DNA from 4 places in the Sporosarcina sp. SAFN-010 genome. Region 2 is predicted to be linked to each of the others. Evidence: riboswitches for the same ligand, from Rfam matches in the RefSeq annotation. Region 2 holds a riboswitch; each other region holds the start of a gene.
The links. Region 2 has a riboswitch for S-adenosylmethionine ahead of ACR65F_RS15805 (methionine ABC transporter ATP-binding protein). Riboswitches for the same ligand answer to the same signal wherever they lie in the genome.

Region 1: another riboswitch for S-adenosylmethionine. It lies ahead of ACR65F_RS10650 (bifunctional homocysteine S-methyltransferase/methylenetetrahydrofolate reductase); the one in region 2 lies ahead of ACR65F_RS15805 (methionine ABC transporter ATP-binding protein).
Region 3: another riboswitch for S-adenosylmethionine. It lies ahead of ACR65F_RS07470 (cyclase family protein); the one in region 2 lies ahead of ACR65F_RS15805 (methionine ABC transporter ATP-binding protein).
Region 4: another riboswitch for S-adenosylmethionine. It lies ahead of ACR65F_RS15015 (methionine ABC transporter ATP-binding protein); the one in region 2 lies ahead of ACR65F_RS15805 (methionine ABC transporter ATP-binding protein).

Annotation. Positions count from the first base shown of each region.
Region 1 is NZ_JBPFDS010000008.1:90,256-95,143, reverse strand. Features, by position in the region: gene ACR65F_RS10665 (hypothetical protein) at 1-1,169, opposite strand, end outside; gene ACR65F_RS10660 (biotin transporter BioY) at 1,295-1,903, opposite strand; gene ACR65F_RS10655 (hypothetical protein) at 2,028-2,213, opposite strand; SAM riboswitch class I at 2,352-2,456, shown strand; gene ACR65F_RS10650 (bifunctional homocysteine S-methyltransferase/methylenetetrahydrofolate reductase) at 2,556-4,412, shown strand; gene metH (methionine synthase) at 4,396-4,888, shown strand, end outside.
Region 2 is NZ_JBPFDS010000017.1:40,050-44,937, reverse strand. Features, by position in the region: gene ACR65F_RS15825 (tRNA1(Val) (adenine(37)-N6)-methyltransferase) at 1-367, shown strand, start outside; gene ACR65F_RS15820 (GIY-YIG nuclease family protein) at 351-620, shown strand; gene rsmI (16S rRNA (cytidine(1402)-2'-O)-methyltransferase) at 617-1,489, shown strand; gene abrB (transition state genes transcriptional regulator AbrB) at 1,550-1,825, opposite strand; SAM riboswitch class I at 2,121-2,233, shown strand; gene ACR65F_RS15805 (methionine ABC transporter ATP-binding protein) at 2,380-3,405, shown strand; gene ACR65F_RS15800 (methionine ABC transporter permease) at 3,395-4,057, shown strand; gene ACR65F_RS15795 (MetQ/NlpA family ABC transporter substrate-binding protein) at 4,095-4,888, shown strand, end outside.
Region 3 is NZ_JBPFDS010000005.1:1,428-6,315, forward strand. Features, by position in the region: gene ACR65F_RS07465 (nicotinate phosphoribosyltransferase) at 1-993, opposite strand, end outside; SAM riboswitch class I at 1,293-1,398, shown strand; gene ACR65F_RS07470 (cyclase family protein) at 1,504-2,253, shown strand; gene ACR65F_RS07475 (NADPH-dependent FMN reductase) at 2,299-2,874, opposite strand; gene ACR65F_RS07480 (methyl-accepting chemotaxis protein) at 3,032-4,765, opposite strand.
Region 4 is NZ_JBPFDS010000015.1:9,115-14,002, reverse strand. Features, by position in the region: gene ACR65F_RS15025 (MetQ/NlpA family ABC transporter substrate-binding protein) at 1-7, opposite strand, end outside; gene ACR65F_RS15020 (methionine ABC transporter permease) at 259-927, opposite strand; gene ACR65F_RS15015 (methionine ABC transporter ATP-binding protein) at 924-1,946, opposite strand; SAM riboswitch class I at 2,325-2,430, opposite strand; gene ACR65F_RS15010 (thioredoxin family protein) at 2,481-2,780, opposite strand; gene gcvH (glycine cleavage system protein GcvH) at 3,070-3,453, opposite strand; gene ACR65F_RS15000 (arsenate reductase family protein) at 3,531-3,890, opposite strand; gene ACR65F_RS14995 (acyl-CoA dehydrogenase FadE) at 3,979-4,888, opposite strand, start outside.

The sequences.
Region 1 (4,888 bases), on a different contig from region 2:
CCCGTGTAGTACGTTGCTTTACCTGTGCGCCCGTCTGTCAGCGCATAACCTAGCATTGAATCGACGCCTTCTTTCGGACTTGTAAAGTCTGTGAAGTAATACATATGTCCATTTTCATCGAAAATCGGACTAACGTTTGCCTCCGTTCCTTCATCGGAAGGCAGTTTGACATCTTTTTTACCGACAATTGAATTCCAGAAACCATGAACGTACTTTCCGAAATAGCTATTTTGCAAACTGACGACTTCCGGAGAGACAGCACCATCGATATAGTCTGGGATATCCGCAAGTGCAAACTTCTCAATTGCCCCGGTCATCGGATCCGTCATGACAATCCCTTTCACGTCAAATCCATTGCGGGCTGTGATAAATTCTCCGTAAGAACGGATGTAATGGGGATTACCTTCATCGTCGATTTCCAATTGAACATCTCCATAAAAAATCAGTTCAGGATATTGTAAACGCATATGACGGTCCACTTGCTTGTTAAAGAAAGACGTCTCGGTATACGTCATTTCCGACGATACAAACTTCGGATTATCCGCAGAGTCCGTGGCGCTCATGCGGAAATAACCAGGCGTCGTCTTGCCATTCCACCATTTGAAAAAACCTGAAAATTCGACTGGTGCAATATATACATAATCATCTTTCACCTTTTGAATTTGTAAATGACCAAGGTCGTAATAACTTGTATTCGGTACTTGCCCGAATGCTTTTTTCATTTTGTTACGTGCAAATTTAGGTGGCACGCTCGCTGGTGTCTGAGTTTCGTCAAATGCTTCAATTTCTATTTGCTGATCCATTTCAACCGCTTTGTACTTGGTGTCCGCATTTAATAATGGGGCGGTGAGGATATAAATGCCTGCAAGGATCGCGAGTCCTGCAACGATACCCTTTGCCTTCCGATACACCCCACCATCTAATATTGTTCCAAGTATCGCTGCAGCGAGTAAAAGAACCCATAACGAGGACCAATGCTGGTCTAGATTTGTTGTGTAATAGAAAATAGAGAGGCCTACCGCAATCACTACAGCAATAATAATGAGTAGTACTACCATGAAACCGGAACTATTTGCTTTTTCTTCCGAACCGACACGTCTATGCAGCGGGACGGCCAGCAGTGCGGCAATAATGCCTGCGATTAGAGAAAATAAGAGTAAGTGAATCATGCACATGTCTTCCTTCCGTTTTTTAAGGTCTTCCTCTTATACGGAAGACACATCTAAAACGTTTCATTTTTTGATAGGACACGAAAAAACCGATTTCTCTATAATTGAGAAATCGGTTTGCGTGGTTAAATAGAGCGACGCATTCTAAGAATGCGCGCCATTCGATGGCCGAACACTCCTGCCAATACAGAGAGAATAATGTCTTTAGGTAAAGGTGGCAGCATCCAAATCCATGCTATTTTGTACGTGAACGCATCCGGTGCCGCCGCCCATAGCTTGTACGCAGCAAACATCCAGTTTGTTCCGATCAGGTAATTAATGACACATCCGACAAGTGCCGCGATAACAAATCCTGTTACGGTGCTGTTCTTTTCTACAATCTTGCCGGCGATGTATGCAACTAAAATAAAAGAAAGGATAAATCCGAACAACGGGCTGACAATTTCACCGAAACCTCCACTAAATTTCGCAAATACCGGTGCACCTGCAAGACCTATTGCCATGTAGACTGTCATTGAGACCGCCCCATATCGGCTTCCGAGTAATAGTCCTGCTAATACAGCAAAGAAAGTTTGCAGTGTAATTGGCACGCCACTTACTGATAAGGCCGGTAAAAAGTATGTAATATTAGCTCCAATCATCATCAATGCGGCAAACATTGCTGAGTAGACAAGTCCAAGCGTTCCGATCATCGTCTTCGAACGGTTTGGTTTCATAGTTGCTGTTGTTCCCATTTATAACACCCCTTTTACTATATAGTTATAGAATAAAAGGAAGAACTCAATGTGTCAACCTAATATATTTTAAGGTTAACCCAAATCCGAGCAATAATAAAACTGACAGTCATTCTCTGTCAGTTTATCGTCTTTTCCCTTCATCTTTAGGGAATAGGAAAAAGGAAATGACACCACTCAAAACCATTGCGCCAAGTGTAATATAAAAACGAGACATGACGGGCACGTCTGTAAAGTTTTTGTTGAGCATAACCCAGGCAACTCCACCGACTAATAACACCATCGGGATAACAAATTTGAACGCCCTCATAGCAATCCCCTTTCCTGCATGTACGTACAGTTTACCACATACACTAGGTAACTCCCAGTTCACTTCACACATTATCTATTGACGGAACTCTCAAACAACGGTATGATATGTTAAATTATTCACACAACTTAATAGTCATTCTTATCAAGAGAAGCGTAGGGATCTGGCCCGTCGATGCTTCAGCAACCAGCCATATGGTCAGGTGCTACTTCCAGCGGATGTTTGTAGTCCGGCAGATGAGGAGGAGACAATCATTGATATGACAAAGCCTTCTTCGTACGTAGAAGGCTTTTTTATTATTCTCTGCTTCATCGCTCTGCCGTAAGAAAGGATGATAGGGAAATGAAATTACTTGAGCGATTAAAAACAGAAGTTCTGACAGCTGATGGTGCAATGGGAACGTTACTCTATGCGGATGGACTCGACTTTTGCTATGAACAATTAAATATAGAAAAGCCGGATGTTATTCAAGGAATCCATGAACAATATATACATGCAGGTGCAGACATTATTCAAACCAATACGTACAGTGCCAACTCTTATAAGCTTGCTCGCTATGGACTGGAGCATCGTGTAAAAGAATTTAACGAAGCTGGAATTGCGATCGCCAAGCGTGCTGCAGCTCCAGGTGGTCAATATGTGCTCGGTACAATCGGTGGCATCCGTAGTATTCGTAAAAGCGATGCAACCATAGATGAAGTCCTCTCAATTGTTCAACAGCAAGCGGAACCACTGCTTGCCGGTGATCCAGACGGATTATTGCTGGAAACTTATTATGACTTTGAAGAGCTTTCTGCAGTAGTTAAGCACCTCCGTCAACAGACCGATATTCCACTAATCGCACAAGTATCCATGCATGAACCTGGCGTCTTACAGAATGGGTTGCGATTGAATGACGCTTTACATCAGTTAGAAGCATTTGGCGCGGATGTCGTAGGTGTGAACTGCAGACTAGGCCCGTACCATACGATCCAAGCATTTGAAGGGGTCGAACTCCCTGAGAAGGCATTTTTATCTGCGTATCCAAATGCGAGTTTGCTAGACGTTGAAGACGGACGGATTGTCTATGTCTCTGAAACGGATTATTACGGTCGCGCTGCACGGTTATTACGGGATGAAGGGGTTCGGCTAATCGGTGGGTGTTGCGGAACGACTCCTGCGCACATTGTCGCTGTGAAATCTCAATTGGCGAATCTTGCACCCATTACGGAAAAAGCCGTTATTCCACATAAGCCGATTGTTATTCGAGATGCGGAACCGACTCGCTATGAGCCGTTACACATAAAGGCTCAGCGTGAGCGTACGATTCTTGTTGAATTGGATACGCCACGACACTTGGAAACTGAAAATTATTTCGAAGGAGCTCGTCAACTTCAAGCAGCTGGAGCACACGCTGTGACGATGGCCGATAATTCTCTAGCTTCCCCACGGATTAGCAATCTAGCTATGGCGTCTCTTGTAAAACATCAAGATGATGTCCGCCCTCTCGTCCATATCACTTGCAGGGATCATAATTTGATTGGGCTTCAGTCTCACTTAATGGGGCTGGACGCACTTGGCATACATGATATTTTAGCTGTGACAGGCGATCCAACTAAGATTGGGGACTTTCCTGGGGCAACAGACGTTTATGACGTTTCTAGCCTAGAACTCTTCCAACTCATTAAAAAGTTGAATGAAGGGATATCATTCTCCGGTCGTCCTTTACGTAAAAAGGCAAACTTTTCAGTAGCGGGAGCTTTCAACCCGAACGTCCGGGTCGTCGAGCGAGCTGTTAAACGTCTTGAGAAAAAAATTGAATGCGGTGCTGATTACTTCATCACACAACCTGTCTATACGAAAGAAAAAATTATTGAAATTCATGAAGCCGTCAAACATTTAGATACTCCGATTTTCATCGGAATCATGCCGTTGACGAATATTCGTAACGCTGAATTCCTGCATCATGAAGTACCAGGCATCAAGTTGTCTGATGAAGTGCTGGAGCGCATGAGAGCATGTGGGGATGATCGTGAAGCGGCGACTGCAGAAGGTATACAAATTGCTAGAGAACTCATCGACACAGCAGCTTCTTTATTTAACGGGATTTACTTAATTACTCCATTTTTACGTTATGACATGACTGTCGAACTCGTGCACTATATCAACCAGATTGACGCTATAAGAGAAAGAGAGGTGCACCATGCCACAACAAATTAAAGATGAATTGAAGAAACGTATTCTCGTGATGGATGGAGCAATGGGCACGATGCTACAAAATGCTGATCTAGCAGCGGATGACTTCGGCGGTGAAGAGTATGAAGGATGCAATGAATATTTGAATCTGACAAAACCCGATGTGTTGACCCGAATTCATAGAGAATACTTAGAGGCTGGTGCTGATATCATCTGTACGAATACGTTCGGTGGTACACCTGTCGTGTTAGACGATTATGATTTAGGTAGTGAAGCGGATGTGATTAACCGTCGCGGAGCAGAACTTGCGCGTGCTGCAGCAGATGAGTTTTCGACACCTGATCGTCCTCGATTCGTTGCGGGAGCCATGGGGCCGACGACTAAGACGCTGTCCGTGACAGGTGGGATTACGTTTGACCAGTTGGCAAACGATTTCTACGTTCAGGCGAAAGGGTTAATCGACGGAGGCTCAGATCTCCTCTTAATGGAAACCAGTCAAG
Region 2 (4,888 bases):
AGCGTATGAAAATAGTGAACAAAATCAAAAAGAACCGCTGACCATTGCTCGGCACGAAGTAAAACTGACTCTCGATCAAGCGGTTCGTTCTGCGAGTGAATTACTTAAGCAAGGCGGGAAAGCGGCATTTGTCCATCGTCCAGGAAGGTTACTGGATATTATAACTTCGATGAGAGCGAATCGGCTGGAGCCGAAGCGTATTCAATTTGTATATCCGAAAGAAGGAAAGGAAGCGAATACGTTGCTAATCGAAGCGACGAAAGATGGGAAGCCTGATTTGAAGATACTTCCGCCGCTATATGTTTATCAACAGGACGGTACGTATACTGAAGAAGTGAGGAAATTGTTGTATGGAACAGAAGCATGACCATCTGTTTTATGTACTTGAATGTAAGGATGGTTCCTACTACGGAGGATACACAACGGATATAGAACGTAGGGTTGCCATGCATAATTCAGGTAAAGGAGCAAAATATACGAGGGCAAGAAGGCCTGTTCGTTGCATTCATCACGAAAAGTTTGAGACGAAGCGGGAAGCGATGCAAGCTGAGTACCGTTTCAAACAGTTGACGCGACCCGCTAAAGAACGGTATTTGGAACAAGAGGAGGCAGGCGAATGATTACACAAAAAAGTGCGGAATACGAGAAGGGTGTGCTGTATTTAGTAGGTACACCAATTGGGAATTTGGAAGATATGAGTTTTCGTGCTATCCGCATTTTAAAAGAAGCAGACATGATTGCGGCTGAGGATACTAGAAATACTGTGAAGTTATCGAATCACTTTGAAATTGACACGCCTTTCATGAGTTACCATGAGCACAATCTAGAGGTGGGGGGGAGAAAGATTTTAGAGTTGTTGGCAGATGGTAAAACCGTTGCGCTCGTGAGTGACGCGGGGATGCCTTGTATTTCAGATCCTGGTGCCGATATTGCAGAAAAAGCAATCGCAGACGGTTATGCAGTCGTACCTGTACCTGGGCCGAATGCAGCCATTAGTGCATTAGTTGCGTCTGGTATTCCTACACAGCCCTTTTTGTTTTTCGGTTTTTTAGATAGACAGAAGAAGAAGCGTCGTATTCAGTTGGAAGCGTTACAGAATCGACAAGAGACTTTACTCTTTTACGAGGCACCTCATCGATTGAAAGATACGTTGCGTGCATTGAAAGAACAGTTTGGACCGAATCGGCGTATTACACTTGCGAGAGAACTAACAAAACGTTATGAAGAATTTGTTAGGGGGACAGTTGAAGAGGCACTTAACTGGGCAGAATCAACAGAGATTCGCGGAGAATTTTGTTTAGTCGTAGAAGGTACAGATGAAGTGAAATCAGAAACTGAGGAAGTATGGTGGAGTGCGTTAACTCCGGTTGAACACGTTGAACAATTGATAGAACAAAAAGGATACACATCAAAAGAAGCAATTCGTGAAACCTCAGCCGATCGGGGTGTGAGTAAAAGGGAGATTTACCAGGCATATCACGTTGAATAAAAAAATAACATCTGTGCCTACTTGAATAGGCACAGATGTTATTGAAATAAAATCATTAAATCAAGACATTTTGTCTTCGATTTCAGCAATAAGTTGCTTAGCACCTTCAGGACTAAGAATCAGTTTACCATCGATGAGTGTTAAGTTGTCATCTGAAACTTCTCCAGTTACTGAACACGTCATGTTAGGCATGTATTTCTTCAAGATGATTTTGTCGTCATCCACATAAATTTCTAGTGCGTCTTTTTGAGCTATGCCGAGTGTCCGACGTAATTCGATAGGGATAACTACACGACCAAGTTCGTCGACTTTACGTACGATTCCAGTAGATTTCATATCAGGTTTCCTCCTAAAGTAAAATGGTGATTCGTCAGATTTCGACATTTTTCTCTTGTCTGTCTATTATCATACCAAGTCTTCCAATTAACGTCAATAGCGAAGCCTATAAACTATTTAATGAATAATAGATACATGAAAAACGCACATAAATGTGAATGAAAGTTGCAGATTTTGAGTGGCTAGAAAGTATTTTACATAAAACTTTCTTAAAATTAAAAAGAGGTTGACTTTCCGTGTTACTCACTTTATAGTTGAAAATAATTCTTGCACAATCGAATAGCAATACATCACTTTCTTATCCAGAGAGATCGAGGGGCAGGCCCTATGACATCTCGGCAGCGGGTTCATTACACATGAACACTGTGCCAATTCCTGCAAATGCTTTATGCATTTGGAAGATGAGAACGGAGATGGTTTCATATTATATTGAAGCCCTCTTTTTTCTCGTTCTAATGAGAAAAAAGAGGGCTTTTTTCGTTCAACCAAAAGAAAGTTCGATGACTGCGCTCATTGCTGCACAGAATCATTACAGTAAGAAAAGGGGGCCCAGCATGATTGAATTTAAACAGGCGGTTAAGACATTTAAACTAGGAAAGCGAGAGGTGACGGCGGTTAAGGACGTGAGTTTGTCCGTTGCACAAGGAGAAATCTTCGGAATTATCGGGTTTAGTGGTGCAGGGAAAAGTACATTGCTTCGACTCGTTAATATGCTGGAGCGTCCGACCACGGGTTCTATTCAAGTACAAGGAGTAGACCTAGCAACACTTTCTCAAAAAGATCTAAGAAAGCTTCGTCGTCGAATCGGGATGATTTTTCAGAACTTTAATTTGTTTACATCCCGAACGGTTGCAGGGAATGTGGCATACCCACTAAAACTTGGGGGCGTAGCGAAAAAAGAAGTGACTGCGCGAGTAGCAGAACTATTGGACTTTGTGGGACTGTCTGATAAAGCGAATGATTACCCGGAACAACTTTCCGGTGGTCAAAAACAGCGGGTGGGTATCGCAAGAGCACTCGCTACATCGCCTGATATATTAATTTGCGATGAGGCTACCTCAGCTTTAGACCCGGATACGACAGCTGACATTCTTAGACTACTAAAAAAAGTGAACAAGGAGCTTGGAATTACGATTCTACTGATCACACATGAGATGCATGTCATTCAAGAAATATGTGATCGTGTCGCTGTGATGGAGGATGGAGAAGTGATTGAAACAGGTTCTGTATTCGACACATTTACAAATCCACAGCATCCAACGACAAGACGTTTCATCCAGTCAGTACAACAGGATCGACCTTCAAATGCATTGCTTAAGGAGTGGCGTGCAAAGGGAGGGAAAAAACTGTATCGAGTGATTTTTAAAGGTGAAGTAGCTGGCGATCCAGTTCTCTCAAGGCTCACTCAAAAGTTTGGTGTGAATTTCAACATTGTTTATGGATCCATACGTGAACTGCAGGAGAAGTTTTTTGGGAATTTGTTAGTTTCATTCGATGGAGATGAGCAATCTGTAAGCCTACTAATTGCTTCATTGAAGGAAAGCGTAGAGATTGAGGAGGTTGCTGTTCATGAAAGTTGATTGGACCACATTTTGGCCAAGAATTATAGAGTCGACCGGTGAGACAGTTCTCATGGTCATTGCAACGCTCGTCTTTGGCTCAATATTAGGAATAAGTATCGGTTTACTGCTTTACGTAACGAGAAAAGGAAATATTTTAGAAAAGCAATGGGTGTTTCAAACATTGAATATCCTCATCAATATCATTCGCCCGATTCCCTTCATTATATTCCTTGTTGCATTAAGTCCTGTTACAAGGGCAGTTGTAGGTTCCACAATCGGAACGTGGGCGGCTATCTTTCCAATGACGATTGCAGCCTCTTTTGGAATCGCTAGGATTGTGGAAAATAACTTGGTAGGAATAGATCCTGGTGTTGTGGAGGCAGCTAAAGCGATGGGGGCAAGCCCTTTTCAAATCATTTTTACAGTTCTAATACCAGAGGCTCTCGGTCCTCTAATTCTTGGTTTAACATTTGTAACAATTAGTTTAATCGACTTCTCAGCAATGGCAGGTACCGTCGGAGGAGGGGGATTGGGACACGTCGCAATGACATACGGATATCAGCGTTTCGATGGAAGTGTCATGTTGGTTACGGTAGTCATTCTAATTATTCTTGTCCAAGTCGCTCAATGGATAGGAAACACGTTTTCCAGAAAGGTTATGAGACGTTAGTTTTTTGATCAAACACATACTTGGAGGAGATTATAAAATGAAGAAAGCAATTATCTACTTAGGAACTATTTTACTGTTATTAACACTTGGAGCTTGCAGCCAAAAGACATCGGGACAAGAAAAAGATTCGAAAACGGTGAAAATTGGTGTGACGGGGTCAGATGGTGAAGTATGGCCAATCCTTAAAGAGAAAGCTAAAGCAGAAGGAATTGAAATTGAACTCATCGAGTTTGCCGATTACACATTACCGAACCAGGCTTTAGCAAATGGAGATATTGACCTAAACTCATTCCAGCACATTGCATTTTTAAGTCAGTTCACAAAAGAGAATAATGCAGACTTAACACCAATTGGTGCCACAATCATTGCGCCGATGGGGATTTACTCAGAAAAGCTGAAGTCAATTGACGATATTGAAGATGGAGCACGTATCGCAATCCCAGATGATCCATCTAACCAAGCACGTGCTTTGAAATTACTAGAATCCGCAGGCCTGATTAGACTAGCAAATGATTTCGGATTGTTCGGAGATCCGTCGAAAATTGTCGAAAATCCAAGAAAACTCGACATTTATCCAATAGTAGCTCAACAAACTCCGCGTGTACTGCCGGATGTTGCTGCTTCTGTCATTAATAATGGAGTCGCTGGGCAAGCAGGGTTTGATCCGGTGAAAGATCCTATCTATTTAGAAGACAGCAGTGATGAAAATACATTGCCATATGTAAATATCTTTGCAGCTAGGTCAGCAGATAAGAACAATGAAACCTATCAGCGAATTATTGAGCTGTATCATGAAGAAGATGTGAAAAAAGCGGTGGAGGCAGATACAAA
Region 3 (4,888 bases), on a different contig from region 2:
GACAGCACCTAGCGCTGGTTGGTCATATGCGGTAATGAGTTTTGTTCCGATTCCCCAAATATCCACTTGTGCCCCTTGAGCTTTCAAGTTGAGAATCGTGTATTCATCCAAATCATTCGACACAACGATTTTCGCATCCTTAAATCCTGCCTCATCCAACATACGTCGCGCTTCTTTTGACAAAAATGCGATGTCTCCACTATCTAGACGAATGCCTATGAAGTTAATGGTATCTCCGAGTTCTTTCGCCACTTTAATAGCAGTCGGCACGCCAATTTTTAACGTGTTATACGTATCAACAAGGAAGACACAGTCACGATGACGTTTGGCGTATGAGTGAAACGCTTTGTATTCACTTTTGTAAGCTTGCACGAGGGAATGGGCATGCGTGCCGCTCGCCTGGATACCGAATAGCTTGCCAGCGCGCACATTACTGGTTGCTTCTACGCCTCCAATTACTGCAGCACGAGCTCCCCAAACAGCCGCATCCATTTCTTGTGCACGACGACTACCGAACTCCATCACCACTTCGTCTTTCACGACTTGCTTTATACGACTTGCCTTTGTAGCAATCAACGTTTGGTAATTGACGATATTTAAGAGTGCCGTCTCAATAAGCTGCGCCTCTGCTAAGGTTGTTTCAACTCGCAGAATTGGTTCGTTTCCAAATACGGTTTCTCCTTCTTTCATGGAATAGAGATTCCCCGTAAAACGGACGTCCTTTAAATAATCGAGAAAATCTTCTTTATAGTGCAATTCGTTTTTTAAATATGCGATATCACTATCAGTGAATTTCAGATCTCTTAAATAATTGAGTACACGCTCTAGTCCGGCAAAAATTGCATAACCGTTTCCAAACGGCAATTTTCTGAAATACAGCTCAAAAATCGCTTTTTTGTTATGGATGCCTTCAGCCCAGTACGTTTCCATCATATTGATTTGATATAAATCTGTATGTAATGCAAAGCTATCATCTGTATAGTTTGAGCTCACACTAATTCGCCTCTTCCAATAGGTTATGTAGACCACTTATAACGTTACTTACCCTTTCTCGTCTTCCTTATAACTCATTCAGTTGACCATTCGTTAAATACTTCTGGTCCAACAGCTCCTCCAATAACACGTCTTAGCAAAACAAATCCCGCCCTTTAAGGATGCCCACTGAACTATTTCCAAACTATATGTAAGTATATCAAATTCCCCAGAGAAAGAAATCATCTGGTCCCTATTGCTTTCAATAAGAAGGCATGGTACTATCAGAATAATCATTTTTCAAACAATTCAATAAACATTTCTTATCAAGAGAGACGGAGGGACTGGCCCTACGATGTCTCAGCAACCAGCCATTAAGGCCGAGGTGCTAATTCCAGGAGGTGCAGATGCATCTCGAGATGAGAGCTGACTTCATGCAGTATGCGCAGAAGGCCCTCTATTAGTCATAAGAGGGTCTTCTTTTTGTATAAAATAGCCGGTTTTCGGCACTAAAGAAAAGGCGGGAATGAGATGACAACACAAACACAAACGGATTTGTTAACTGCACTCACTACGTTAAAGGCAAAAGAATGGGTGGACCTCACTCATACATTCGGTCCAACATCTCCACACTTCTTCATGTTTGAAGATGCTGAGTTCAAAACGCTTTTTAACCACGATGACGGTTTCTTTGCACAGCAATTCAGCTTTGCAGGTCAATACGGAACCCATATCGATGCACCCATCCACTTTGTCCGGGACACTCGCTACTTAGAAGAACTCGAGTTAAAAGAGCTCGTCCTTCCATTAATCGTTGTCGACAAATCGAAAGATGCGGAAGCTGATCATGATTTTACTTGTTCGAAAAACGATTTATTAGACTTCGAAAAAGAACACGGGACGATCGAAGCAGGCTCATTCGTAGCACTCCGTACTGACTGGAGCAAACGCTGGCCAGATTCGCAAAGTTTCTGCAATAAAGATGCAGATGGAAATAACAGAATTCCAGGCTGGGGATTGGATGCGTTGAAATTCCTTTTTGAGGACCGGGGAGTAAAAGCCGTTGGACACGAAACATTTGACACCGATTCTGCTGCAGACTTCCGAAAAAATGGAGCGCTCCATGGAGAATACTACGTACTTGAACAAGATACGTACCAAGTCGAACTCTTGACGAATTTAGACAAACTCCCGACAAAAGGGGCTATCATCTTTAATATCGTTCCAAAACCTGAAAAGGCATCGGGATTCCCTGTGCGCTCTTTCGCAATTCTCCCCTAACAAAAAACAAGCATTCTGCAGTTTTACACAGAATGCTTGTTTTTATTATGCTTTTTTCGATGCATGCATTTCTGTCATGCGCTCGTAGAAGTCCACGAAGTTGTCAACTACAGAATCCAAGAAGGCAACTGTCGATTCGTCTGTTAACTCATCTTGATCATTCAACTTCTGGTGAATAGACCCAATGTACACTTCATTGTTTGGCAAAATCAGTGGAGAAAGACCTGGGTTGGACAAAATCTCGCGTAAATGGATTTGCGCTCGCACACTACCGAACACGCCCATTGATGAACCTACGATGAATGCAGGCTTATCACGTAATGTCGCTTCTCCTCCACGGGATAACCAGTCTAACGCATTTTTCATAGCGCCAGGGATGGAGAAGTTATATTCAGGAACTGCAAATAACACAGCATCCGAATCTTTTACATTCTCTTTAAATGCACGAACATTTGTAGGCGGTTCACTTTCATGATCGACCGAAAACATTTCCACATCATTAATCGAAACTAACGTAATGTCCAAACGATCAGCATAACGTTTTTTCATGAAGTTCACCAATCTTTTATTGTAGGAAGTCGAGCTTGTACTTCCGATAATCGCTTTTACTCGTATTGTCATCTTAAGTAACTCCTTCTGATAATGAATTTCAATTACCATGTAAGGATAGCATATACTCATTTAACTCTTAACTATTTTGCTCATAACACTTGGACCATACAAAAACTGTCCCTTTCAGACTCTTATGAGCTTAAAGGGACAGTTTAAATTTGTTATATTACAACTTAAATCGACGAACCGTCTCCTGCAAACCTTGTGCCATTTCGGCCAATGTTTCTGAAGCAGCTGCGATTTCTTCCATGGAAGCAGTTTGCTGTTCGGCTGTCGCTGCAATATTCTCCGTATGATTTGCTGAATCCATCGCAATGGTAGCGGTCTGTTCAATGACTGCTGCAATACGTCCAGACTCCATCCGGTTTCTCTCGGTACTATTCGTTACATCTTCAATTTGAGCAGAAATGCTAGTAATCGCTTCGGAAATTTGTTGGAAGGTCTGTCCTGTCTCTTGAACGAGATTCGCTCCTTCTTTCACTGCTTGATTTCCTTTTCCAATAGCTGTGACGGAATACCCGATGTCTTCCTGAATCGCCGCAATGAGTGTACCTACTTGAGTAGCGGCGTTCGAGGATTGCTCTGCGAGTTTTCGAACCTCATCAGCAACCACTGCAAATCCTCTTCCGTTCTCTCCGGCACGCGCAGCTTCAATTGCTGCATTTAGAGCAAGTAGATTCGTTTGTTCTGCGACATCCGTAATCATTCCAGCAATTTTTCCGATTTCTGCAGATTTACTACCAAGCTGGTTGACATAATTGAAAGCAGAATCTGTTTCATGCTGAATGGATTCCATATGATTCACGACACGTGTCACTGATCCGGATCCTTCATGGGCAAGTTGAACAGTGGATTGCACCGTCTTCCCTGCTTGCTCCATCTCTTTTGTGACATGCTCCATGTCTGAAGACAAGGTAGCGGCTGCTTGATTGGCTGTTTCAGTTTGTTCCAGTTGTCCGTCAACCCCGCTTGCTAACTCCTGGATAGCCTCTGAAACGTGTTCAACTGAACGACTCGTTTCCTCGCTGCTCGCGGACAACTCCTCTGAAGTCGCTGCCACTTGCATAGATGCATTCGAGACTTGTTCAATCATATCCTTAAGATTGTTCGACATCCGATTCACATACAATGCGAGTTCTCCGATCTCATCACGATTTCGGACCTGCCCAACTTCTCCTGACAGATCGCCGTCCGCCACTTGAGCAACATGATCTGTAATCCGTATAAGCGGTTTCGATAAATGACCTGAAAACCAAATGATGACAACAGCTCCCGCAAGAAGGGAAATTCCAAGAACCACTCCCAGAACCATTAACAAAGTTTTGGATTCACTATTGAAATCCATTAAATAGGAACCCGCGACAACGTTCCATCCCCATTGCGGGAACACTTGAGTATAGACAATTTTAGGCGCAACGGTATCTGTTCCTGGCACCGCGAAATCGAAAGTTAGAAACCCTCCGCCATTTTGCGCGGTTTTAATTGTTTCCATTGTAGTCATCATACCGTCTTTTGTCTTCGAGCCACTTAAGTCTTCTCCCTCTTTAACAGGGTGTGCAAGAGCGACTCCATCATCTCCTAAGACAAAGAAATAACCATGTTCGCCCATATCCACTTCTGATTCGATTGCACGTGTTCCATCTTCCTGAAGCGGACCGATCAGTTTGTCTTTAGCAATATCTTGAGCTTCTTTAAGCGATAAATTGCCTTTATCAACTTGTTCTTGTAACGATTCTAGTACATCGATCGCTAGCATTACATCATTTTTCAATCCTTGTGAGCCAATATCATTCAAACTGTTTTTGGCTAATGTGTAGCCACTTAACCCGATAACCAAACTTGGAATTACTAGTAAAATTGCTGAAATCAATATAAGTTTTGTACGGATTCTCATTTTCATGTTGATCCCCTCCATAGTTGATATCGGTTAAGATTGGCTGTTTGTGACTAATTTAATGTTTTTGCAACACTAAAATATATAGTACTAAAGGGTAAGTCACTCACTTCCTGATGTTTCCTGGAT
Region 4 (4,888 bases), on a different contig from region 2:
TTTTCATCCATTCCACTTCCCTTTTCTGTTTTTTTAGATTTGATAACGAACAGTGTTGATTTCCGTTGCAGGCGGACGCGGGCCTACAGGAAGTAGGTCATGCAACCGTTGCGGCAGGACGCCGCGTACTTAGGTTGTTTCCATGAACTTTCCCACAGGAGTCGCCGCCTTCCACTCCTATCAACGGAGATGCCAGGCATCAGTTTTAATTCATCAAACCACTTATATAGTAGACAGGCATGCCTGTTTTTCCCTGTGTTATCGTTTGTCGAGCTTTTTGACGGCGAAGTCTCCTGCAAATTGTAGGATGAAGACGACGATTAGGATCAAGATTGTTGAAACGAGTGTGACGTCTTCTCGGCTTCGCTGGAATCCGTCTAGGAAGGCAAGTGTTCCTAGTCCTCCAGCGCCGATAATTCCTGCCATCGCCGTGTAGCCAACAAGTGCGATTGCTGTCACTGTAATCCCGGAGATTAAAGCGGGCATCGACTCTGGCAATAATACTTTAAAAATGATAGTTGAGGTTTTTGCACCCATCGAGCGTGCTGCTTCTAGAACACCTTTGTCAATTTCCTGCAGCGCAATCAGTACCATTCTTGCGTAAAACGGAGCAGCTCCAATAATCAATGCCGGCATTGCAGCTTCTGGGCCTCTGATTGTTCCGATTAGAAACTTAGTAAACGGAATTAGAAGGATGATCAATATAATGAAAGGAATCGATCTGAAAATGTTAACAATTGATCCCGTTAGCAAGTTAACTAGCTTGTTTGCCCATATATGGCCTGGACCGGTTAGGAAAAGAAGGATCCCAAGTGCTAGCCCGATGATGAAAGTGAATATGGTTGAGACAGACGTCATATAAAGTGTTTCTACTGTTGCTTCCCACATTTTTGCCCAGTCCACGTTCGGGAAATACGTTTCAATCATTTCTCAAACACCTCCGTCTGGACACCTTGTTCATGTAAATATTGAATTGCATTTGCGGTTGCCTCTGGTTCACCTGTTATTTGTAAAATCATTGTCCCGTATGCACCGCCACGAGTTTGCGAGATGTTTCCTTGAAGAATACTGACATCCACTGGATACTCTCTTATTAAACTAGCGAGTACGGGTTGCTCTGTACGTTCCCCAACAAACGCTAGTTTGACAAGTGTGCCATCCGGATAATCCTGACGCATGAGCGACATCACTTTCTTCGCATCTTCCGGTTCAGTCACTTGCGAAACGAATCGTTTTGTTATCTGTTCTTTCGGTGACTGGAACAGTTGTAGTACGTCTCCAGTTTCTACAACACGTCCTGCTTCCATCACTGCGACTTCATGACAGATTTTCCGGATGACGTGCATTTCGTGCGTGATGAGGACAATTGTTAATCCAAGCCTTTCGTTAATGCTTGTCAACAAGTCTAAAATCGCATCAGTCGTTTCTGGATCGAGTGCGGACGTTGCTTCGTCACATAAGAGCACTTCAGGGTCGTTCGCGAGTGCCCGGGCAATTCCGACACGTTGTTTCTGTCCACCCGACAATTGGGATGGATAGGCATTTTCACGTCCTGCTAAGCCTACGAGCTCTATCAATTCCGCTGCTTTCCGCTCTCTCTCTGCCTTTTTAACTCCTGCTATTTCTAAAGGGAATGTAATGTTCTCTTTTACGGTACGAGACCAAAGCAAGTTAAAATGTTGGAAGATCATACTGATTTTTTGACGGGCTTGACGAAGTTCTTTTCCACCTATGGATGAAATCTTACGACCGTTTACTTCGACAGAACCGTCTGTTGGTTGTTCCAACCCATTGAGCAATCGAATTAGCGTACTTTTACCAGCACCACTATACCCGATAATGCCGTATATTTTTCCTTCTTCAATCGTTAGGTTTACTCCGTCAACTGCAGTAATCGCAGTGCTTGAGGTCCCAAATCGTTTGTTGACATTTGCTAATTGAATCATTCGACACCCACCTCACTGCTTTTCATTCTGTCCAATACTAATCGCTATATAAGTTAAATTAAACAATCCGACCACTTGCCGTTGTTTTCCTCTCCAGGCGGACGCTTTCCGAGGGGCTCGATTTCAGCCAATCGAACCACGAAGAATTCGATTGGCCATATTTCTGAGCCCTTTGCAGAAATTAAGGCATCAGCACCCTGCTCCTAACGCTTCGCTTTTACTCGCAAAAGTTGTTCTCCGTAACAACTCTCGCTCCAAACAACTAAAATGTCTGAACCGATGGTGATTTTCACTTCAACATATATAATTAAATTAAAAACGCCTTCCTGCAGATTCACAGAAAGGCGTACGCATAAGAATTCATGGCGTTCATCCGATCTCTCATCTTTCAAAGCATACGCTTTGTGTGACTTGGCACCATTTCAATTAAATTGACGGTTGCCGGGCTTCACAGGGTTCTCCCCTCCACCTCTCTTTATAAGAGTCAGTTATTCAATTGGTTGCTTTTAGTTATACCATAGCGATTTAGGAGTGTCAACTAAGCTTTTCGAGAATATTTTGAACCGATTGAAAGGCATAGACTTTCTCAGCTTGCTCGCCTTTTCGCTTGATGAGCAGGCACGGTACGCTTTCAACCTGGTATTCTGTCGCCAGTTCTTCAACATAGTTTAAGTTAGCTTTTCCAATTGGAAGACTTGGCTTCATCTCTGTTACGACATTCAATATTTTGCTGGCCACTGCACACGTTCCGCATAGCGGTGTATACAAATAGAATGCCGCCAGCTCTTCTCGATCAGCGAGTTCTTTCCACTCACTATATGTCCATTCATTCATGCCTATCACCTTCACTCTAAAAATAGCATATAGGGACTAAAGATCCCTGATGAATCTAGATAGCTGTTGATGACGTCACTAGATGCAAAAAATCTCGTTGATTGAAGTGTAAGGCGGCGACTCCTGGGGGAAGTTCAAGGAAACAACCTAAGTACGCGGCGTCCTGCCGCAACGGTTGCATGACCTACTTCCTGTAGGCCCGCGTCCGCCTGAAACGTAAATCAACACTGTTGACACTCTATTTCAATAGAAAATATAAAAGACGCCGGATAGTCGGCGCCTTTTAGTATTATTCTCCGACAGTCATTTTGTCGTAGTCTTCAGGAGTCATAAGCTCATCCAGTTCAGCTGGTTTCGTTGCTTCCACAACTACCATCCAAGCACCCTCGTAAGGAGATTCGTTGACAAGCTCAGGGCTGTCCTCTAAATCTTCGTTCACTTCAACGACTTTACCGCTGATTGGTGCATATAGTTCTGAAACCGTTTTTACAGATTCAACGCTACCGAATGGCTCGTCTGATTTCAATTCGTCGCCAACAGATGGCAATTCAACGAACACGATATCACCAAGCTCAGATTGTGCAAAGTGTGTAATACCAATTCGGTATTTACCGTCTTCTTCTTTAACCCATTCGTGCTCTTCAGAATACTTCAAACCTTGTGGTGTGCTCATTCTATTCCCCTCCAACTAATAATTGTTATACTTGATTCTATTTTGCCACAGGTACCTTTGAAAGACAAGAAATGAAGTTATGCCTTCCACGTTTCTGCAAACGTTTGCTCATTGAACCCGACAGTAGTCGTTTTACCATCAGTCACAAGTGGACGCTTAATGAGCATGCCGTCAGACGCTAGCAATTGGATTTGTTCATCCTCACTCATAGTAGCAAGCTTGTCCTTTAAACCGAGTTCACGATATTTCATGCCACTCGTGTTAAAGAACTTCTTCAATGGCATTTCAGAACTAGTGATCATTTCTTTCAATGCTTGTTCGCTCGGTGGCTGTTCAGCAATGTTGGATGCTTCGTAAGAAATATCATTTTCTTTCAGCCACTTTTCAGCCTTTTTACATGTTGTACATTTTGGATAGCCATAATAGTGCAGTCCCAATACAGTCACCCCCATTGGTTCCATTTTACCACAAAAACATCCAGACTACAGAATTGCAGTCTGGATGGGAGTGTACAAAAGTTATGAATTAAACAACATACTTCGCAGCATCGATCAGCTTGACTGATGCTTCACGCTTCTTCGCAATTACGTTGTAAGGGTTTGAGCGAGTCAACTTACGCAATGCTGAAATCATCATGCGCTGGTTATCTCCGTCCACTGCAGCGTAAAGCGTTTCTTTCGCATCGCGTTCGATTGCGGCAAATGCTTCTTGACAGAAGATTTCTGTGTACAAGATTTTTTGTTGTTCTTTTTCTGCTCCGTTTTTCGCGACTGCTTTTTCAGTACGTAGGAGTGCAGATTCCATTGCAAAGATGTTATTAGCAATATCCGCAATGTTCACAAGAACTTCTTGTTCCTGCTCGAGTTTCGTACCATAGCGTTGTGCAGCTAATCCAGCAGCTAGCAAACCAATTTTCTTTGCATTCTTCACTAGAACCTTTTCTTGTTCAAGCGGTGCATCGCCAATTTCTTCCGGCATCATCATAAGCAACTCTTCTTGAAGTGCTTGAGCTTGTTGCAACAATGGCAACTCGCCTTTTAGCGCTTTCTTCATGAATGTTCCCGGAACGATCATACGGTTAATTTCGTTTGTTCCTTCGAAGATTCGGTTGATACGTGAATCGCGGTATGCGCGCTCTACTTCGTATTCAGCCATGAAACCATATCCACCGTGTAGTTGAACCGCTTCGTCAACGATATAATCGAGTGTCTCAGACCCAACTACTTTGTTGATAGAACATTCAATCGCGTATTCAGCAATCGCCGCTGCAATCGCTTTTCCGTCTTTTTGCTGTTCAGCAGTCATCTGGCTTTGACGCTGCTCAAAGTAACCGACTGTACGGTAAATCAAGCTTTCCGTCGCATATAGCTGGGACGCCATCGTTGCAATCTTTTCTTTCGTCAAGTTGAACGATGAAATCGGCGTATTGAACTGC